3 linked regions of the Variovorax paradoxus EPS genome follow. The main gene of each other region encodes a partner of the protein of the gene in region 2 in a complex. Links are inferred from orthologs where the notes say so. Each region holds a gene or a part of one and is shown on either strand. Other genes may lie near its edges.

What was found.
Region 1: the proteins of holA (region 2) and dnaN are in contact, whole or in part, in a cryo-EM structure (PDB 8GIZ), measured with the Escherichia coli proteins. The link is inferred for Variovorax paradoxus EPS from one-to-one orthologs.
Region 3: the proteins of holA (region 2) and dnaX are in contact, whole or in part, in a cryo-EM structure (PDB 8GIZ), measured with the Escherichia coli proteins. The link is inferred for Variovorax paradoxus EPS from one-to-one orthologs.

What each region holds. Positions count from the first base shown.
Region 1 is NC_014931.1:730-7,913, reverse strand. What follows is about bases 4,306-7,184. They hold dnaN (DNA polymerase III subunit beta), read right to left. Parts: upstream 6,359-7,184; coding sequence 5,252-6,358; downstream 4,306-5,251. Other genes in these bases: dnaA (chromosomal replication initiator protein DnaA), read right to left, coding at 6,447-7,184; gyrB (DNA topoisomerase (ATP-hydrolyzing) subunit B), read right to left, coding at 4,306-5,116. Outside these bases: VARPA_RS00030 (hypothetical protein), read right to left, coding at 58-576; VARPA_RS00025 (hypothetical protein), read left to right, coding at 875-1,135; VARPA_RS00020 (hypothetical protein), read left to right, coding at 1,185-1,829; more of gyrB, read right to left, coding at 2,495-4,305. UniProt on the Escherichia coli protein: Confers DNA tethering and processivity to DNA polymerases and other proteins. Acts as a clamp, forming a ring around DNA (a reaction catalyzed by the clamp-loading complex) which diffuses in an ATP-independent manner freely and bidirectionally along dsDNA.
Region 2 is NC_014931.1:482,938-490,134, reverse strand. Bases 4,306-7,197 are described here. They hold holA (DNA polymerase III subunit delta), read right to left. Parts: upstream 6,343-7,197; coding sequence 5,269-6,342; downstream 4,306-5,268. Other genes in these bases: leuS (leucine--tRNA ligase), read right to left, coding at 6,897-7,197; lptE (LPS assembly lipoprotein LptE), read right to left, coding at 6,364-6,885; VARPA_RS02245 (glutamate-5-semialdehyde dehydrogenase), read right to left, coding at 4,306-5,187. Outside these bases: VARPA_RS02260 (polysaccharide deacetylase family protein), read left to right, coding at 1-405; VARPA_RS02255 (potassium transporter Kup), read right to left, coding at 431-2,299; gshA (glutamate--cysteine ligase), read right to left, coding at 2,483-3,799; more of VARPA_RS02245, read right to left, coding at 3,892-4,305. UniProt on the Escherichia coli protein: Part of the beta sliding clamp loading complex, which hydrolyzes ATP to load the beta clamp onto primed DNA to form the DNA replication pre-initiation complex.
Region 3 is NC_014931.1:2,716,612-2,723,799, reverse strand. The notes cover bases 1,285-4,167. They hold dnaX (DNA polymerase III subunit gamma/tau), read right to left. Parts: upstream 3,724-4,167; coding sequence 1,846-3,723; downstream 1,285-1,845. Other genes in these bases: VARPA_RS12545 (TIGR03862 family flavoprotein), read right to left, coding at 4,024-4,167; VARPA_RS12555 (YbaB/EbfC family nucleoid-associated protein), read right to left, coding at 1,448-1,780; recR (recombination mediator RecR), read right to left, coding at 1,285-1,440. Also shown: VARPA_RS12570 (ABC transporter substrate-binding protein), read right to left, coding at 1-305; VARPA_RS12565 (MAPEG family protein), read right to left, coding at 453-845; more of recR, read right to left, coding at 850-1,284; more of VARPA_RS12545, read right to left, coding at 4,168-5,262; VARPA_RS12540 (UvrD-helicase domain-containing protein), read right to left, coding at 5,259-7,188. UniProt on the Escherichia coli protein: Part of the beta sliding clamp loading complex, which hydrolyzes ATP to load the beta clamp onto primed DNA to form the DNA replication pre-initiation complex.

The sequences.
Region 1 (7,184 bases), 480 kb from region 2 along the record:
CCTGTCGATGGCCACCACAGGCCGGGCATGCGGCCGTCGTGCGGCCGATGCTGGGGCTCAGCGAGCGGCGGAGGTCTGCGCCAGCGCCTGCGGCATCGGCGGCGTGACCGAGGCCATGTCGAAGTTCGACGGCCAGAGGAAGGAGGCGCGGCCCGGCACGCCGGCAATCACGATCAGCGTCTGCGTCAGCGTGAGCCCACCCAGCGTGACGTTCACGTCGTAGGCACCCGGGTCGAGGCGCGCAAGCATGTAGGGCGCCTGCGTTTGCACATCCATCACCGTCTGGCCGGTGTATTTCTGGCGGATCTCGACCGAGGCCTTGGCCGGGAAGCCCGCGAACTGCGCGCCCTTGCCGTCGCTCACGCCCAGCTCGATCGTCGCGGCCCAGCGCGGCGCCACCATTTCCATGAACTCGGCCTCGCCCTTGGCTGCGCCGCCGCACATGTACTCGACGCCTTGCGCCACCTGGATGGGCGGGTTCGAGAAAGCGTGCGCCGGCAAGACGGCGCCGAGGAATGCTGCTGTACCGCCCAGTACCAAAGCGGCCAGTGGCCGCCGGAGACGCATAGGGTTCATTGCTTGTTGTCCTCGATCTTGCATGACGTGAAATCCGTCGAGGATTTTGCTTAGCAAGAGTCGGGCTAGATATAGCGTTTACGAGGAACGATCCTCGAATCGAAGTTGAACGCTATTGTTTTAATAGCTGATGACGGCTGTGTGACGGGCATCGCGGCCGTTTCCGGACCCCGACCTCACGGAAACCCTGAGACGCAACGCTTTTGAGGCCGGCCCGCACGGGTGCATGGTTCGCGCCTACAGCGGTGCACGGCGGCGCCGGCTAACAACGAGGCATGACTACAGAAGGAGCTTTCGAATGACCATCCAGTCGACGATCAATGAATTCAAGCGGGTCGATGCCCAACGGGCCGACTTTCCGGGCGAGCACCTGGCCGTGCTCGGGGCGGGTGTGTTGCTGCTGCTGATTTCGGGGCGCAGCCGGTCTTTCATTGCGCGTTTGGTGGCCGGTGCGGCCGGCGGGGCGTTGATCGGGCGGGCTGCGAGCGGGACGGGCGGGATCGCGCGTGTGGCGGCTGCGATGCAAGGCCGTGGGCAACCTGGCCGCGTGAAAAGCTAGCAGGTCCGACGCCCGCCTGTTGTGCCTTCGCGGAGATACTGCGTCTCCGATGAACGGCACCGACGACCACGACCCCCTGCCCGAACGCCGAGAGGCGATGACGGCATGGGAGCGTGGTTTGAGGCCGAAGCGGGATCGCCATTGGGCGTTGTGGCTGGCGCTCGCCGCGTTGCTCGTGTTCCTGCTCTTTCGGGGCGCGGAATGGTTGCTGGCGCAGCGCGCTTCTTCCCAGCCTGCGCAACAGCGCCCGACAGCGCCACCTGCGCCGATCGGCCGTGCTGCGCCCGTGCCGCCGTCGCCATCTCTCGCCCCCGCCCCACCCGACACTTTCGAGGTGACCAAGTGCCTCACGCCCTCGGGCAAGGCTGCTTATTCGGACGGGCCCTGTCCGCCGGGCTCACGCGCCACGACGGTTCGCCTCCGTCGCGACGTGAACATTGCGGATGGAATGAGCATCTCGGAACGAGAGGCTTCGAACCGAAACAACACCGCTGTCGCCGAGCAGCAACAGCAATACGAGCGGCAGGTGGCTCGCAATGTCGACAGCGCGATGGCTGAATGCAGCCAGCTGGATGAATCCGTCAAACGGCTCGATGCCGCCGCACGGCAGCCGCAGGACGTGTATTCGCAGGATCGGCTGCGCAGCGAAAGACATGCAGCGCGCGACAGGCGGTTCCGGTTGGGTTGCCAGTAGCGTGGTGGCTTGCCGGGTTGCAGCACCGGTGTATTCGAATTTCTCGGATCAATAAAAATCGAGAAGTAAAAGAAGCACATGGCCGGTAATCGAAACCGGGCGCCTGATCATTTGGGAGACTCTGCTTGTGCGGAAATGAATTTCCAAAAAATTGAAAAACTTTCAATCCTTTTTAGCTTGAGGCCGAGGGTGATCACCCTATAAAAAACTGTGCGAAAAATATCAGACAGGCTCGCCACGGTTGAGTTTTTTGTATTTTGCGCTGCAACTGAAAAATTACAGAAAACCCAATCCGAATGGTTGAAGAAGACGCTCAGAAAAGCCAGGAATGCCAAACCATACACTGGCTTCATTGCTGAAATAATTACGTGGATTCTGCTGTCGGTTATCCGCGGAAAGCCAATAAGAATTGAGCCGGCATTCGAAATCTACCTGTAATTTATGAAGGCAAAAACTCAAACTCGATCTGGCTTTACGGATCATTGGCAATTGGCGAACATGCCGTCATGCAATTCCAAGGCCGGGGGCTGAAATTCTCGGGGAAAATTTCCCCAATAAATGACGATTTGCCGATCGTCTTAAGCGAAGCGTTGCCGCAATAAAAATTGCCGCAATCCCCGGCAGGGGATTACGGCAATTGCGCTGGAAATGCGTGCGACGCTCGCTCAAACGTCGATATTCGCCGCCCGCAATGCGTTCTGCTCGATGAACTCCCGCCGCGGCTCCACCTCATCGCCCATCAGCATCGTGAACACGCGATCCGCTTCGATCGCGTCGTCGATCTGCACGCGAAGGAGGCGGCGCACGGTCGGGTCCATGGTGGTTTCCCACAGCTGCTCGGGGTTCATTTCGCCCAGGCCCTTGTAGCGCTGGCGCGAGGTGGCGCGTTCGGCTTCGCTGATGAGCCACTTCATGGCCTGGCGGAAGTCGTCGACCTTTTCTTCCTTGGCGCGCTCGCCCTCGCCGCGCTTGACCAGCGCGCCTTCGGTGCTCAAGAGGCCACGGAAGGTGTTGGCTGCTTCTGCCAACGCTGCGTAATCGGCGCCATGCACGAAGTCCTGCGTGATCACGCTGCTCTTGATGTTGCCGTGGTGGCGGCGGCTGATGCGCAGGAGCGGCTTGTCGGTGCGGGCGTCGAACTCGTTGCTCACCTCGGCCGGAATGCCGGTCGTGTTGAGTTCGCGCAGCTTGGCCTGCAGCGCGACGGCCGAGGCTTCGGCGGCGGGCGTGGTGTCCAGGTCGAGCGCCACGCCGTCGGCGATGGCGCGCAGGGCCTCCGCGTCCATGAAGTTGCGCAGGCGCGCAATCACGGACTCGGCCACCTGATGCTTGCGCGCCAGTTCGGCCAGGGTGTCGCCGGTGAGCGTGGTCGAGCTCGCGCCGCCGGTCTCGATGCGCGCATCCTTCAGCGCCACCTTGAGCAGGAAGGCGTCGAGCGCGGGGCCGTCCTTCAGGTACTGCTCTTCCTTGCCGACCTTCACCTTGTAGAGCGGCGGCTGCGCGATGTAGATGTGGCCGCGCTCGACCAGCTCCGGCATCTGCCGGTAGAAGAAGGTGAGCAGCAGCGTGCGGATGTGGGCACCGTCGACGTCGGCGTCGGTCATGATGATGATGCGGTGGTAGCGCAGCTTGGCGACGTTGAAGTCGTCGGCCCCGCCACCCGCAGTCGTCGCGCCGGCGCGGCCGATGCCGGTGCCCAGCGCGGTGATCATCGTGAGAATTTCATTGCTGGTGAGCAGCTTCTCGTAGCGCGCTTTTTCGACGTTCAGGATCTTGCCGCGCAGCGGCAGGATGGCCTGGAACTTCCGGTCGCGGCCCTGCTTGGCGGAGCCGCCGGCGGAGTCTCCCTCCACCAGGTAGACCTCGCACAGGGCAGGATCTTTCTCCTGGCAGTCGGCCAGCTTGCCGGGCAGGCCCATGCCGTCGAGCACGCCCTTGCGGCGCGTCATTTCGCGGGCCTTGCGGGCGGCTTCGCGGGCGCGGGCGGCTTCGACGATCTTGCCGCAGATGATCTTGGCGTCGTTCGGGCGCTCCTGCAGGTAGTCGGTGAGCAGGCGGCCGACGATGTCTTCCACCGGCGCGCGCACTTCGCTGGACACCAGCTTGTCCTTGGTCTGGCTGGAGAACTTGGGCTCGGGCACCTTCACGCTCAGCACGCAGCACAGGCCTTCGCGCATGTCGTCGCCGGTGACCTCGACCTTCGCTTTTTTCGCGAACTCGTTCTCTTCGATGTACTTGTTGATGACGCGGGTCATCGCGGCGCGCAGGCCGGTGAGATGGGTGCCGCCGTCACGCTGGGGGATGTTGTTGGTGAAGCAGAGGACCTGCTCGTTGTAGCCGCTGTTCCACTGCATCGCCACTTCGACGCCGATGTGCGTGCCGGGGATGCCGCCGTAGGTGTCGGCCGGCTTCTCGCCCGCTGCATAGAACGAGTTCGGATGCAGGACGGTCTTGCCCTTGTTGATGAATTCCACAAAACCGCGCACGCCGCCGGCGCCCGAGAAGTCGTCTTCCTTGCCGGTGCGCTCGTCCAGCAGGCGGATGCGCACGCCGTTGTTCAGAAAGCTCAGCTCGCGCAGGCGCTTGGAGAGGATCTCGTAGTGGAAATCGTTGTTTTCCTTGAAGATTTCCGTGTCCGGCAGGAAGTGCACTTCGGTGCCGCGCTTGTCGGTGTCGCCGATGATCTTCATGGGCGAGACCTCGAAGCCGTTCACGGTTTCGAGCAGGCGGTTCTGCACGAAGCCGCGGCTGAATTCGAGTTCGTGGATCTTGCCTTCGCGGCGCACGATCAGGCGCAGCTTGATGCTCAGCGCGTTCACGCAGGACACGCCCACGCCGTGCAGGCCGCCCGAGACCTTGTAGCTGTTCTGGTTGAACTTGCCGCCCGCGTGCAGTTCGGTGAGCGCGATTTCGGCGGCCGAGCGCTTGGGCTCGTGCTTGTCGTCCATCTTCACGCCGGTCGGGATGCCGCGGCCGTTGTCGGTGACCGAGATGGAGTTGTCGCTGTGGATGGTCACGACGATGTCGTCGCAATGGCCGGCCAGCGCTTCGTCGATGGAGTTGTCCACGACTTCGAACACGAGATGGTGCAGGCCCGTGCCGTCGGAGGTATCGCCGATGTACATGCCGGGGCGCTTGCGCACGGCTTCAAGCCCTTCCAGGATCGTGATCGAGCCTTCGCCGTAGCTGGTGTCGGCCAGGATGACTTCGGGCGCGACGACCTGCACTTCAGGCGTGTAGACCGGCTCGGTGTGCGGGACTTCGGGCTTGTTTTCTTCTGCACTCATTCGATATTCCTCTATCTCTCTCACGTCATCGACGTGATTTTTCGGGCTCTCAAGAACTCAATTCGCCGCCTCTTGAAAGCGCAAACCCGCGGAGGGCCGCGGGTTGTCTGCGCAAGGCGCTGTGTGGTTCGTCTGCTAGATACGCATCGGCATCACGACGTACTTGAAAGATGCGTTCTCGGGGATGGTTAACAAGGCCGAGCTGTTGGAGTCGGCCAGGTCCAGCTTGACCATGTCCTGGTCCATGTTGGACAGCGCGTCGATCAGGTAGGTGACGTTGAAGCCGATCTCGATGGCGTCGCCGCCGTAGTCGATGTCGAGCTCGTCCTGGGCTTCTTCCTGCTCGGCGTTGTTCGATGCGATGCGCAGCGTGCCGGGCTCGATGTTCAGGCGCACGCCCTTGAACTTCTCGCTGGTCAGGATGGCGGTGCGCTGCAGGCTGGCCAGGAGCGGCGCGCGGCCGAGCGTGACGGTGTTCTTGTGGTTCTTCGGGATCACGCGGTTGTAGTCGGGGAACTTGCCCTCGACCAGCTTGGTGACGAACTCCATGCCGCCGAAGCTGAACTTGGCCTGGTTGTTCGCGAACTGCATCTCGATGGCGCCTTCGGCGTCGGACAGGAGGCGCTGCATTTCGAGCACCGTCTTGCGCGGAAGGATCACTTCTTGCCGAGGCACTTCGACGTCGAGCATGGCCGAGGAGAACGCCAGGCGGTGGCCGTCGGTGGCCACGAGGCTCAGTTGCTTGCCTTCGGCAACGAACAGGATGCCGTTCAGGTAGTAGCGGATGTCATGCACGGCCATCGCGAACGAGACCTGCGAGAGCAGGTCCTTCAGCGTCTTTTGCGGCACGCTGAACACGGGGCCGAAATTGGCGGCTTCCTGCACCAGCGGAAAGTCTTCGGCGGGCAGCGACTGCAGCGTGAAACGGCTCTTGCCGCCCTTGAGCACCAGCTTGCTCGCGCTCGATTCGAGGCTCACGGTCTGGTCGGCCGGCATGGTGCGCAGGATGTCGATGAGCTTGCGCGCGCCGATGGTGGTGGTGAAGTTGCCTTCGTCGCCGCCGAGTTCGGCCGTGGTGCGGATCTGGATCTCGAGGTCGCTGGTGGTCAGCTGGAGCTGGCCGCCGGTCTTGCGGATCAGCACGTTCGCCAGGATCGGCAGCGTGTGGCGCCGCTCGACGATGCCCGACACCGACTGCAGCGCTGCAAGAACCTTGTCTTGGGTTGCCTTCAAAACGATCATGTCTTCTTCCTCTTCTCTATCTCTTTGAATCAGCTTGTAAGACGCCATTCTCCGCTGTCGCGAGGGGCATTTCTGATGACATCCGGCTTCAGCCCTTGAGCGTCTGTTCGAGGACGTGCAGCTGCTGGTTGAGCTCGGTGAGCTGCTGGCGCTCGCCCGAGATCTTGCGCACCGCGTGCAGCACCGTCGTGTGGTCGCGCCCGCCGAACAGCTCGCCGATTTCCGGCAGGCTTTTTTGCGTGAGCTCCTTGGCCAGGTACATCGCGATCTGCCGCGGCCGCGCAATGCTGGCCGGGCGTTTCTTGCTGTACATGTCGGCGACCTTGATCTTGTAGTAGTCGGCCACCGTCTTCTGGATATTCTCGACCGAGATCTGCCGGTTCTGGATCGACAGCAGGTCGCGCAGCGCCTCGCGTGCCAGGGCGATCGAGATCTCCTTCTGGTTGAAGCGCGAGTAAGCCAGGATCTTGCGCAGCGCCCCTTCGAGCTCGCGCACGTTGGAGCGCACGTTCTTGGCAACGAAGAAAGCGACCTCTTCCGGCATCTCGGCCGATTCGGCGCGCGCCTTGTTGATAAGAATGGCCACGCGCATCTCGAGCTCGGGCGGCTCGATGGCCACCGTGAGGCCGGAATCGAAGCGTGAAACCAGTCGCTCGTGGATGTCGGCCAGGCCCTTGGGGTAGGTGTCGCTGGTCATCACGATGTGCGACTTCTTGGCGAGCAGGGCCTCGAACGCGTTGAAGAATTCTTCCTGCGTGCGGTCCTTGTTGGCGAAGAACTGCACATCGTCGATCAGCAACAGGTCGAGCGAGTGATACCGCTCCTT
Region 2 (7,197 bases):
CTCGGCGAAACCGGCTACGGCTACACGCTCAACTGGTGCCACGACGACCAGCCAGTGCGCATGCGTACGCGCGGCGGCGGCTCGATCTGGTCGGTGCCTTATCCGCAGGAGCTCAACGATATTCCGATGATCGTGGGACGCCTGATGGATGCGAAGGATTTCAGCGCGATGGTGGTCGACAACTTCGACGAGATGCTGGAACAGTCGCGCGCGCAGCCGCTGGTGATGGGGCTCGCGCTGCATCCGTACATCGTCGGCCAGCCATACCGGCTGCGCCACCTGCGCACGGCGCTCGCGCATCTGGCACGTGCGCGGGATCGTGGGGAGATCTGGTTCACGACGCCGGGGGCGATCGCGGGGCACATGACGCAGCTTGCGGCGGAACGGCCCGAAGAGTTCGGCTGAGGAGCGATCGCTCCTTCACCCTGCTTCAGATCTCGATCTTCGACCCCAGCTCCACCACCGCGTTGTTCGGCAACCCGAGGAAGGCCGCCGCTCCGCTCGCGTTGTGGTGCATCTGCGCGAACAGCTTCTCGCGCCACGGCGCCATGCCGCTGCCCAGCGTCGGAATCACGACGTCGCGCGAGAGGAAGTAGCTCGTGGCCATCGGCTCCAGCTGGCAGCCGCGCAGGCGCGCATGCTCGAGCGCGCGCGGCAGGTCGATGTCGTTCTTGAAGCCGTAATGCACGATGACCTGCCAGCAGTGGTGGCCCAACGCTTCGATCTCGATGCGCTTGTCCATCGGAATCCAGGGCACCTCGTGGTTGCGCACGGTGACGAACATGTTCTGCTCGTGCAGCACCTTGTTGTGCTTCAGGTTGTGCAGGAGCGCATTGGGCACGACGCCCGGCTCGGCGGTGAGGAACACGGCCGTGCCGTCCACGCGCGCCGGCGGGCTCACGAACACGGAGTCGAGAAAAGATTTGAGATCGATCGCGTCGGCGTGCTGCGCCTCGCCCATCAACCGGCGGCCTTCCTTCCAGGTGATCATCAGCGTGAACACGAAGCCGCCGATCAACAGCGGGAACCAGCCGCCTTCGAACATCTTGAGCAGGTTCGAGGCGAAGAACAGGAAGTCGACCACGAAGAAGACCGCGGTCGATGCGATGCACAGCGCCAGCGGCAGCTTCCACGCGTAGCGGATCACGAAGAAGGTCAGGATCGTGGTGATCAGCATGTCGGTCGTCACCGCGATGCCATAGGCCGCGGCCAGGCTGCTCGAGGTGCGGAACATCACCACCGCCAGCACGATGGCCACGAACAGGCCCCAGTTGACGAGCGGAATGTAGATCTGCCCGGCCGTGCGCACGCTGGTGTGTTCGATGTTCAGTCGCGGCAGGTAGCCCAGCTGGATCACCTGTCGCGTGACGCTGAACGCGCCGGTGATGAGCGCCTGCGACGCGATCACCGTCGACAGCGTGGCCAGCAGCACCAGCGGAATCAGCGCCCACTCGGGCGCCATCATGAAGAAGGGGTTCTTCACCGCCTCGGGGTTCTCCAAGAGCAACGCGCCCTGGCCGAGGTAGTTGAGCGTGAGCGCCGGCATGACGACCGAGAACCACGCGATGCGGATCGGCTTCTTGCCGAAGTGGCCCAGGTCGGCGTACAGCGCCTCGGCGCCAGTCACGCACAGCACCATCGCGCCCAGCAGGATGAAGCTGGTGCCCGGGTTGTCCCAGATGAACTTCAGCGCATACCAGGGGTTGAGCGCCTTGACGATTTCGGGGTGGTGCAGGATCTGCCACACGCCCAGCACCGCGATGGCCGCGAACCACGCCAGCGTGACCGGGCCGAAGAACTTGCCGATGCCTGCGGTGCCGCGCTTCTGCACGGCGAAGAGGCAGAACAGCACGACCAGGGTGATCGGGATCACGTAGTGCTTGAAGTGCGGCGACACCACCTCCAGGCCCTCGACCGCCGACAGCACCGAAATGGCCGGCGTGATGACGCCATCGCCGTAGAAGAGCGAGGTGCCGAAGATGCCGATCACCAGCAGCACATGCCGAAGGCGCGGCTTGTCGGCGACCGCCCGGGACGCCAGCGCGAGCATGGCGACGAGGCCACCCTCGCCTTCGTTGTCGGCGCGCAGCACCAGCACCACGTACTTGATCGAGACGATGACGGTGAGCGTCCAGAAGAACATCGACAGGATGCCGTAGACGTTCTGGACGGTGAACGGCACGTGGCCGTGGCCGAACACTTCCTTGACCGCATACAGCACGCTGGTGCCGATGTCGCCGTAGACGACGCCGATGGCGCCGACGATCAGGCCGGCAGAGATTGTTTTGGGGGCTGACACGAAGTCGATGGGAAAAAGGGCTGGCCGTTGTGGATCGACGCGTCAGACACGCGAAGGTGCCGTGGCGGCGGAACATTCATTCGTTGTTCCACCACGCGTCACCCCTCCCGCCCTTTTGTTTCCGTTTGCTGTGGGGTCGCTATTTTGCCGTTGCCCGGTGACGCCGCAACCCGGCGGCGGCAATCATTCGTAGATTTCGGCGTCCGGGTCGGTCGCTTCCATCTCGTAGCTGGCCGCGACCATGGCCAGGCGGCCGACCACGCCATACATATAGAAACGGTTCGGGGCGCTCGCGCCGGGCTTGGCACCAGGCTGGGGCATGTGCGTGCTTTCCGAGAAAGCCAGCGGCACGTAGCTCGCGCCCGGCAGCTTGAGGTTCTCGTCGGCCGCCTGCTCGGCGTGCACCCGGTAGAAGCCGCCCACCACGTAGCGGTCCATCATGTAGACGACCGGTTCGGCCACGCCGTTGTGCACGCGCTCGTTGGTCAGCACGCCTTCCTGGACGATCAGCTCGGTGGGTTCGCGCAGGTCGCGGCCGGCGGAGGTCTTGGCTGCCGAGGACGTGCTGGTGCGCGACTTGCCGATCAGCGCCTCGACTTCCTTGGCATCGCGCACCGTCACCACGCCCGGGCTGCCGCTGCCGCTGTGGCCGCCCTTGACGACGACGAAGGGCTTTTCGTTGATGCCGTATTCCTTGTACTTGCGGCGCACCTTGGTGAGCACCGCATCGACATGGCTGGTCAGCACGTCGATGCCGCGCCCCTCGGCAATGTCGACGCCTTCGGCGCGCGCGTAGATCGGGTTGATGAGCCAGGGATCGATGCCCAAGAGCTTGCCCAGGCGCTTGGACAGCTCCTCATAGCTGTGCAGGTGGTTGCTCTTGCGGCGCACCGACCAGCCCGCGTGCAGCGGCGGCAAGAGGTACTGCTCGTGAAGGTCCTCGAGGATGCCCGGCGTTCCTGCCGAAAGCTCGTTGTTGAGCAGAATTGTGCAGGGATCGAAATTCTTCAAACCCAGCCGCCGCTTGCCGCGCACCACCGGCTCCAGGGTCACGGTCTCGCCGTTGGGCAATTCGATCTTCTTGGGCGACTTGATCGCCGGATCGACGGAGCCGATTCGCACGTTGAGCCCCGCCATATGGAAGATGCGCACAAGTTGCGCGATGTTGGCGAGATAAAAGGTGTTCTTGGAGTGATTTTCCGGAATGACGAGCAGGTTGCGCGCCTCCGGGCAGATCTTCTCGATGGCTGCCTGCGCGGCCTGCACCGCCAGCGGCAGCATCTCTTTGGTGAGGTTGTTCCAGCCACCCGGAAAGAGATTGGTGTCGACCGGCGCGAGCTTGAAGCCTGCATTGCGGATATCGACGGAGCTGTAGAACGGCGGCGTGTGCTCCATCCACTCAAGGCGGAACCAGCGCTCGATGGCGGGCATCGAGTCGAGCACCCGCTGTTCCAGTTCGTTGATCGGGCCGGTCAGGGCGGTGACGAGATGCGGAACCATGCGGCGGCCTTCTTCGATTTCTTAGAGGTGGAGCGGAATTGTAGGAATTGGGGGTACATGCCCCGATGACAAGACCGCGGGAGCAGCAGGCATCACGTCCGCACTTCGCCTTGGCCGAGCACCACGTACTTGAGCGAGGTCAGCCCTTCGATGCCGACCGGGCCGCGGGCGTGGAACTTGTCGGTGCTGATGCCGATTTCAGCGCCCAGGCCGAACTCGAAACCGTCCGCGAAGCGGGTGCTCGCATTGACCATGACGCTGGCCGAATCGACCTCGCGCAAAAAGCGCTGAGCATGCACGTGGTCGCGCGTGACGATGGCGTCGGTGTGGTGGCTTGAATAGCGGTTGATGTGCGCAATGGCCTCATCGACGCCGGCCACGACCTTGATGCTGATCACGGCGGCCAGGTATTCCTCGGACCAGTCGGTCTCGACCGCATCGATGACCTTGGCAGCCGGGTCGAGCGCCGCCTCGTCCGAACGCAGGATGCGGGCGGCGGCCGGGTCGCAGCGCATTTCCACGCCCTTGGCGGCGAAGATCGCGGCGATCTGGGGCAAAAAGTCTTCCGCGACCACCTCCGAGACCAGCAGGCCTTCGGCGGCGTTGCAGGGGCTGTACTTCTGAGTCTTGGCGTTGTCCACGATGCGCAGCGCCATGCCGAACTCGGCCGTGTCGTCTACATAAACATGGCAGTTACCGTCCAGGTGCTTGATGACCGGCACCTTGGCGTCGCGGCTGATGCGCTCGATGAGCCCCTTGCCGCCGCGCGGAATGATCACGTCCACGAATTCGGGCATGGCGATGAGCTGGCCCACGGCCTCGCGGTCGGTGGTCTGCACCAGCTGCACCGCCTCGACCGGCAGGCCGGCCTCGGCCAGCGCCTCGGACACCAGCAGCGCCAGCGCCTTGTTCGATTCGATGGCTTCCGAGCCGCCGCGCAGGATGGCGGCGTTGCCCGACTTGATCGCGAGGCTCGCGGCCTCGATGGTCACGTTGGGACGGCTCTCGTAGATCATGCCGAACACGCCGATCGGCACCCGCATCTGGCCCACGCGGATGCCGCTGGGCTGCTGCTTCATGCCGATCATTTCGCCGATCACGTCGGCCATGCCGGCGAGTTGCTCGCAGCCCAGGGCCACGGTCTCGATGACCTTCGGCGTGAGCTTGAGGCGATCGACCATCGGGGCCGAAAGTCCGGCGGCGGTGGCTCGTTCCAGGTCTTTCTGATTGGCGACCGACAGCGCCGGGCCGGCTTCGCGCAGGCGCCGCGCGAGCGCCTTCAATGCTATGTTTTTGGTAGCTGCATCCGCACGGGCCATGAGGAAAGCAGCGGTCTTTGCCTGCAGCCCTAGGGCCTGCATGTGCTCGCTGACGTTGAACGCATTCATGCGAACATTTTCCCACGCCGACCTGTGGCCCGGCTTACACAGGCCTTTTGGTGCCTGGAGCCGCCAAAGAAAGAAAAAAGATCAGGCGCGGCGCGCGGCCGCCGGCGCGCTGCTGCACGCACGGCACAGCATCAGCGCGAGCCGCTGCAGCGCCTGCCAGCCGCTGGCGGGCCAGTCGGGCTGCTTCAGGCCCTTGCAGATGCCGTCCACCAGGTGGGCCGCGCGCAGCAGGCGTGCCAGCATGCGGTCGTCCAGCCGGGGCAGCACGCGCTCGAAGGCGCGTTCGCGCGGGCCCCAGATGCGGTTCTCGCGCAGCGCCATCGGCAGCGGCCGACCGGCGGCCATGGCGTCCTTCACGCGCTTCAGGGCGCGAATGTCCTCGGCGATCGTGTAGTGCACCAGCACCTCGGCCTCGCCTTCGGCCTGCAGGCCGTCGAGCATGCGCGCCACACGCTGCGGATTGCCGGCCAGCACCGCTTCGGAAAGCTTGAACACGTCGTAGCGCGCCACGTTGTTGACCGCGCCTTCGACCTGCTCCCAACTCAGCTCGCCCGCCGGGTGCAGCAGCGCGAGCTTCTGGATTTCCTGGTGCGCCGCGAGCAGGTTGCCTTCGACGCGGTCGGCAAAGAACTGCAGCGTGCGCTGGCCTTCGTCGCCCGGCATCACGCGCTGGCCCTGTTGCCCGAGGCGCTGCGCGATCCACTGCGGCAACACATTGCGCTCTACCGGATCGACCTGGATGCTCACGCCGTTGTTCTCCAGCGCCGAGAACCAGGCGCCGGTGCGCGTGGCCTTGTCCAGGCGCGGCAGCATCACCAGCGTGAGCGTGCTGTCGTTGCCGGGCGCGGCTTCGGCCAATTGCTGCAACGCCGTGCTGCCGTCCTTGCCGGGCTTGCCCGAAGGGATGCGGATCTCCACGATCTGCTTGTCGGCGAAGAGCGAGAGCGAGCCCCCCGCCGCCAGCACCGCGCTCCAGTCGAAGTGCGCGCCGGCCACGGTGTACGAGCTGCGCTCGGTGTAGCCCTGCTCGCGCGCGGCGGCGCGGATGGCGTCGGCCGCCTCCTGCGCGAGCAGCGGCTCGTCGCCATGGATCGTGTAGAGCGGCTTGAGCCCCTTCTGCAGGTGGCCCCCGAGTTGGGCGCTGGCAAGTTGCATGGAATCGCTGCGGCGCGGCGCCTAGAGTTCCTTGACGGCTGCGAGGCGCCGCATCAACTGCTGCGCGATGTCGCTCTGCATGTCGCGGAACAGCAGTTCGGCCTCGCCTTCCTTGGCGAGCGCGTTGGTCTCGTTGAAGCTCAGGTCGCGCGTCTGCGACACCTCGGAGGCCGCGAGCAATTCCTTGCCGCCCGGCGTCTTCAGGCTGAAGCGCACGCGCAGGCGCAGCTGCAACTCGCGCAGTGCGCCGGCCGAATTGGTCGAGATCACGAACCGGTCGCGGTCTTCGCCCAGCACCACCAGCACCGCGTCGGCGGTCTTGGCGTCTTCCTTGGGCACCAGCGTCACCGTGCCGGCCGCGCGCAGGTCGCGCCGAATCTGGTTGATCAGCGCGGAATTGCCCTCCACCGACAGCGTCTTGAACGCGAAGACCGGCGCCTTGCGCAGCTCGAAGCCGCAGCCGGCCAGGCCCACACTGGCGCCCACGGCCGTCAAACCGAGGAGAAAGCCGCGGCGCGGCAACGAGGCATTGCGTTTGTTCATGCTTCTATCGTTTAGAGGACCACGTTGACCAGACGGCCGGGAACCACGATCACGCGCTTGGGCGGCGCGCCCTCGGCGAAGGCGACGAAGTCGTCGCAGGCGAGCGCGAGTTTCTCGATCTCGTCCTTGGAGGCGCCGGCCGGCACCAGCAGCTTGCCGCGCAGCTTGCCGTTGACCTGCAGCATGAGCTCGATCTCGTCCTGCACCAGCGCCTCGACGTCGACCGTCGGCCAGGCTGCGTCGAGCAGGCCGCCGAGGTCCTTGTCGTAGCCGAGTTCCGTCCAGAGCTGCTGGGCGATGTGCGGGGTGGCG
Region 3 (7,188 bases), 2.2 Mb from region 2 along the record:
TTCTTGGCCTGCAGGTTGATGGTGTGTTCGTAGGCGCCCGAGCAGACGTCGGCCGAGCCGCCCACCACCGCCTGCAGCGCACGCGCGCCACCGGCGAAATCGGAAATCTCCACCTCGAGCCCTTCGGCCTTGAAGTAGCCGAGCTGCTCTGAGATGGTGAGAGGCAGGTAGTAGAACGCGGCCTTGCCGCCGACCGCGATGGAGACCTTGGTCTTTTCCAGCTTGGCTTGCGCAAAAACCCGCGGCAGCGCAATCGCTGCGGCGGCGACTGCGGAGGCGGAAATGAGGGTTCTGCGATGCAGCATGAAGCGGTCCTGCGGGCTCATTGATTCTTGTGAAGTGAATCGAGCTTAGGGGTGCGCGCCCGTTGCCTGCATCGGGGTCATCCCGTGCGGGTTTCCACGTAAGCATGAAGGCCTCCACGGGCTCTCTGCCGAATGGCCTGCGGTGGCCTATTTCGCGAGGAAAAGAATCGCGACGTTGACCAGGAACGCGAGCGCCCAGACCGCGCTGCGCACGCCGCCGATGCCCTTGATGTAGATCGCAAGATAGATCACGCGCAAGACGACATAGGCCACGGCCAGCATGTCCAGCCGCGCCTGGTTGGCGCCGAGCTGGTGCGCAATGATCACCGCGCCGATGAAGAACGGCAGCCCTTCGAAGGTGTTGGCCTGCGCGCTGTTGGCGCGTGCACGCCAGCCGCTTTGCTTCGCGGCCCATTCGCGCGGATGCACGTTGTCGCGCGGGCCGAAGGCGCCGGCCTTCGCGATCCATGCCGCGAGGTACGGCAGGCCGCAGGCGCAGAACACGCACCAGTAGGCGATGGTGAGCAGGGAAAGGGTCATGGCGTTATCGACGGTCGACCAATGCGTGCGCGATGGTGCCGAGGTCCACGTACTCGAGCTCGCTGCCGGCCGGCACGCCGCGCGCAAGACGCGTCACGGTGAGGCCGCGCTGCTTGAGCGCTTCCCCGATCACATGCGCGGTCGCCTCGCCCTCGGCGGTGAAGTTGGTGGCGAGGATGACTTCGCTCACCGTGCCGTCGAGCGCGCGGTCGAACAACTTCTGCAGGCCGATGTCCTTAGGCCCGATGCCGTCGAGCGGACTGAGCTTGCCCATCAGCACGAAGTAATAGCCGCGGAAGGCGCCGGTGCGCTCCAGCGCCGCCTGGTCGGCGGGCGTCTCGACCACGCAGAGCTTGGTCCCATCGCGGCGCGAGTCCATGCATACGCTGCAGATCGGTGCTTCCGTGAAGGTGTTGCAGAGTTCGCAGTGCCGCACGTTGCCCGCTGCCTGCTGCAGTGCGCGCGACAGCAGCTGGGCGCCGTCGCGGTCGTGCTGCAGCAAATGAAACGCCATGCGCGAAGCCGACTTCACGCCGACGCCGGGCAGGCGGCGCAGCGCATCGACCAAGGCGTCGAGCGAACTGGCGTCGGCCATCAATCGCTCAGAACGGCAGCTTCATGCCAGGCGGGAGGCCCGGCATGCCTGCGGTGAGCTTGCCCATCTTCTGCTCGCTGGTTTCCTCGGCCTTGCGCACTGCTGCGTTGAAGGCGGCGGCCACCAGGTCTTCGAGCATGTCCTTGTCGTCGGCCAAGAGGCTCGGGTCGATGGTGATGCGCTTGACGTCGTGCTTGCAGGTCATGACGACCTTCACGAGACCGGCGCCCGATTCGCCTTCGACCTCGATGTGCGCCAGTTCTTCCTGGGCCTTCTTGAGGTTGTCCTGCATTGCCTGCGCCTGCTTCATGAGGCCGGCCAGTTGTCCTTTGTTGAACATCGTTGGTCCTGTGTGTGTGGTGAAGAAAGGGGTGAAGGATAAGAGACGTGACTGCCCTGCCCGACTCAGACGGGCCGCAGCGTTCCTGGGACGATCTTCGCATCGAAGTCGCGCATCAGCATCTGCACCTCGGGGTCGCTGTGGATGGCCTCCTCGGCCACCCGCTGGCGTTCCTCGGCCGCATGCCGGTTGCGGCGCGCGGGGCTGTCGACCACGCCGCCGATCTCGATGGCGAGCTTCATGTCGTGGCCGAGCGCGTTGAGCGCGGCGGTCAGCTTCTCGCGGCTGGACGGCTGGTTGAGCGTTTCGCGCTCGATGCGCAGGATCCACTGGTCGGTGTCGCGACCCACGAGCTGCGATTGCAATGCGAGTTCGCGCGCGAGGGCCGTGATGCTTTCGGCCGCGACCAGTTGGGTGACGGTGGCGTACCAGAAGTCGCCGTCCTCGCTGGGCGGGATCGGCGCAGCCGGGCCGCGTTGCTCGTCGGTGCGCGGCGCATCGCGCTGGCCGGGAGGGGGCTGCACGCGGATCGGCATGCCGACGACCTTGGCGGGGGCGTCCATGGAGGAAGGCCTGTGATCCGAGGACCGCATGGGTTCGTCGACGACGGCCAGACGATGACCGGCGGGAACCGATGCCGGCGCATTCGATGCTGCAGCGGGAGCCGGCACAGGCGGCGTGGGCGCCGTCGGAGGCGGTGTTTCGGCCGCGGGCCTGACCACGGGTGTGGGGGCAGGCGAAGGCGCAGCGACCGGGGCCGGCGCCCTTTGCGCCGCGCCCTGCGCTTCATTCAGAGTTTTTTTTTCCGGGGTAGCCGTCGAAGCGGCCGCGTTGGAAGGTTTGAAGGCCAGCAGCCGCAGCAGCACCATGGTGAGCGCGGCGTATTCGTCGGGTGCCAGGCCCAGCTCGCCGCGGCCGTGCAGGCAGAGGCTGTAGAGCAGTTGCGTTTCGTCGGCCGGCATCAGCGACGCGAGGCGGGCGGTGTCGGCGGCGTCCGGGTCGGTGGCCGAATCGGCGGACTCCGCGCGCGAAGGCACCGCCTGCAGCACGGCCATGGCCTGCAGCACCGACGTCATTTCTTCGAGCGTGGAAGCGGCGGACATGCCGTCGCGGCGCAGCGCCTCGGAGGTGTCGACCACCGTCTTGCCATCGCCCTCTGCGAGCGCCTCGATCAGCTTGAACACATGGCCGCGGTCCACGCTGCCGAGCATCTGGCGCACGCCGGTCTCGATCAGCTCGCCGTTGCCGAAAGCAATGGCTTGGTCGGTGAGCGAGAGCGCATCGCGCATCGAGCCGCGTGCTGCGCGCGCCAGGAGCCGCAACGCCTGCGGCTCGGCCGGCACCTGCTCGGTCTGCAGCACGCTCGTGAGGTGTTCGAGGATCGTCTCGGGCGCCATCGGCCGCAGATTGAACTGCAGGCAGCGCGAGAGCACCGTGACCGGCACCTTCTGCGGATCGGTGGTCGCGAGCACGAACTTGAGGTATTCGGGCGGCTCTTCGAGCGTCTTCAACATCGCGTTGAACGCGGTGTTGGTGAGCATGTGCACTTCGTCGATCATGAAGACCTTGAAGCGCCCTTGCACCGGCTTGTAGACGGCTTGCTCGAGCAGAGACTGCACTTCGTCGACGCCGCGATTGGAGGCCGCATCGAGCTCGGTGTAGTCGACGAAGCGGCCCGAATCGATGTCCCGGCAGGCCTGGCACACGCCGCACGGCGTGGCGGTGATGCCGCCCTGCCCGTCCGGCCCCTGGCAGTTGAGCGACTTGGCCAGGATGCGCGAGACCGTGGTCTTGCCCACGCCCCGCGTGCCGGTGAAAAGATAGGCGTGATGCAGGCGCTGCGTGGTCAGTGCGTTCTCGAGCGCTTGCACCACATGCCCCTGGCCGACCATCTCACCGAAGGTTTTCGGACGGAACTTGCGAGCGAGCACGAGATAAGACATTGCGGGCATTCTAAAAGGCGCGGGGAGGCGACTTCACGCTTGTTTCCCGACCGGTGCGCTCGAAATTTTCATTCACGCCTCGTCGAAGGGGGCAAATCCCACGAGGTTAGAATCCAGCCTGACGGGCCTCCCTGCATGGTGAAGTGGCCAACCGGGTCAGGTGGGGAACCAAGCAGCCCTAACTGCGTAGTCAGTGCCAGGGGTAAGGCTCGTCAACTTCTTCAGCCGCTCGTTTCACTCCATGCGAAGTGAAACGCAGCTTGCAAATATCTCAGCGAAAAATCCTCGGGCGCGAGGCCTTCACAGGCCCAGCCTCTGGATTGCACCGCGCGCTGCGGCCGCACCACTGGCCATCGATGCGGTCAGCAGATAGCCGCCGGTCGGTGCTTCCCAATCGAGCATCTCTCCCGCCACGAACACGCCCGGCAAGGGCTTCGCCATGAGCTGCGCGTCGAGCGCATCGAAACGTACGCCGCCCGCTGTGCTGATCGCTTCATCGATCGGCCGGGTCGCGATGAGCTTCAGCGGTACGGCCTTGATCGTCGCGGCGAGTTGCGCCGGGTCCTGCATCGCCTCGCGGCTCAGCACCTCGTGCAGCACACCGGCCTTGATGCCTTCAAGCCCAAGCCGACTCTTGAGGTGGCTGCTCAGCGACCGGGCGCCGCGCGGATGCTTCACCGCCGCCAGCACCTGCTCGGCGCTGCGGTCAGGCAACAGATCCAGCAACAGCGTGGCGCTGCCATGCGCGGCGATCTCGTCGCGCAGCAAAGCAGAGGCCGCATAGATCAGGCTCCCCTCAATGCCTGTGGCAGTCGCGACGAACTCACCTTTGCGCGCGAAGCTGCGACCCTGGCTGTCGGCAAATGAAATCGCCACCGACTTGAAAGGCTGCCCCGCAAAGCGGCTGGAAAAATGCTCGCTCCACCCTGCCCCGTCGAAGCCGCAATTGGCAGGCAGCAGCGGTGCGACATCGATGCCGCGCCCTTGCAGCCACGGCGCCCACGCACCGTCGGACCCCAGCCGCGCCCAGCTCGCACCGCCGAGCGCCAACACTACGGCATCTGCCTTCACCGAGATCTCGCCAGCCGGCGTGGCGAACCGCAGCGCGGCCGCATCGAACGCCGCATCGCCAAGCCAGCGATGTCGCATATGAAACTGCACACCCGCTGCGCGCAACCGATGCAGCCACGCGCGCAGCAGCGGCGCAGCCTTCATGTCCGTCGGAAACACGCGCCCTGATGTGCCGACGAAAGTCTCGATGCCGAGACCGGTCGCCCATTCGCGCACTTGCTGCGGGCCGAACTGCGCGAGCATCGGCTCGAGCTGCGGGCGGCGCTCGCCGAACCTGCTCATGAACACATCGAAGGGTTCCGAATGCGTGAGGTTCAGTCCGCCGCGGCCGGCCAGCAGGAATTTGCGGCCTACCGAGGGCATCGCGTCGTAGACGTGCACTTGCGCGCCGGACGCGCCAAGAACTTCAGCCGCCATCAGGCCGGCAGGTCCGCCGCCGATCACGGCGACGGTTGGGGAAAGGGTCATTCGAGATTTACCAGTTCGCCCTGCCCGGTGAGGAACGCGACGCGGACCGTGGCACCAGGGTAGGCATGTTGCACCGCCGCGCGGTAGCGCTGCATCTGTGCGATCAACGTCGCGTCCCGTTCGGGGCGCGCTGCGGATTTGTAGTCGAGGATCCACCAGGCACCGGTCTCGCGCTCTCGCACCAGCCGGTCGATGCGCAGGGTCTCGCCTTCGTGGACCAGCGTGACTTCGTTGCCATGCCAATCGACCCTGCGATCGTCCCACACCCAGGCACCCGCCCCCGCGCGGATGCGTTCGGCCAGTGTCGCGGCGCCGCGCGCCTGTTGCGGATCGAGCATGAATTCGCGGGCCGCGGCGCGCACGTGGGCCGAGGGCAGCGTCTCGCCCGGCACCGCCCATTCGAGCAGCCGGTGCATGGCCTGGCCGAAGGCGGCGGCGCGCGCGTCGACCGTGGCGTCGGCCGCCTTCTTGGCGGAAGGCTGATCGACGGCGGCAGCCGCTGGAGGCATCTGCTTCATCGAGAAGCTGCGCACGCCGGTCTCGACTGGCAGCTCAACCAGCGGCTCATCGGCCTCGGTCGGCTCGCAGGCCGATTCGAGGCGGGCCCACCAGCTGCCCTCGTTGGCACGCGCCGGCTTCACCGACGACAGCACCAGCCGCTCACGCGCCCGCGTGGTCGCGACGTAGAGGCCGTTGAGCTCTTCGCGATGACGCGCGCGCTGTTCTTCTTCGAGCAGCGAAGCGGCGCAGGCCGGCGGCGTCTTCTCGCTCGCGAGGAAGACGAAGCGCGTCGGCGCGCTGTCGCTGCCCTTCCATTCGACCAGCACGCCCATGGTTTGCGCGCGCGGCGGGGCGGCGTCGCAGTCGAGCATCAGCACGGTGTCGGCTTCCAGGCCCTTGGCGCCGTGCACGGTCAGCAACTGCACCGCATCGGGCGCGGCGACGGACGGCGCGCGCACGCCGCCGGCACGCAGCGCGCGCACCAGTGCATAGGGCGTGGCGAAGCGCGCGCCTTCGATCTCGAGCGATGCGGACATCAGCCCGCGCAGGTTGGCCAGCGCGCTCTGGCGCATCGCGGCGGGCACGGCGGCGCCGAACTTCGCGAGCACGTCGCCGTCGTGAAAGATGGCGTCGATGGCATCGTGGGGCGGCAGGGTCACGAGCCAGCGCTGCCATTTCTTCAGGCTGACACCCGTCTCGACCAACACCGGCGGCAAACCCTCGCCTTTCTGGATCAACGCGAACCAGCTCGACGACGAATGCGCGCGCTGCCGCAACGCCAGTTGCACCAGCACCTCGTCGTCGATGTTGAAGAGCGGCGACTTCAACGCCCGCGCCAGCGAGAGATCGTGGGTGGGCGATACGAGCGCATCGATCAGCGCGACCATGTCCTGCACCTCGGGCGCATCGTGCAGCTCGTTCTTCTCGGGCTGCTGCACGGGAATGTGGCGCTGGCGCAGCGCATCCTGCATCGCGGACAGACGATTGCGCCGGCGCGCCAGCACCATGATCTGCCGCGGCGGTATGCCGTCGGCGATGCGCTGCGCTACCCAACGTGCGGCCTGCTCGCATTCCTTCTGCAGCAGTTGTTCTTCAGGCAGCACGCGCGGCGTGACGAGGCTATCGCGCCAGTGGAGCATGCCGTCATCTGCGGGTGCGGCTTCCGCCGCGTCGCCGAGCGCGTCGCGGTCGATGGCCGGCAGCTTGAGAAGCTCGCCCTCGTCGCCACGCTCGGTGGTGTGGGCGCGATAGCCATCGAACTCGCCCGCATCCTGTGCGGCCAGCATGGCCTGGTTGACGAGCCCGACCACTGCGCGTGCGTTGCGGTGCGTGTGGTCGCAGTTGAGCAGTTCGCCATCGAGCCCTTCGCGCACGAACTTCTTGGCGGCAATGAACACTTGCGGTTCGGCGCGGCGGAAGCGGTAG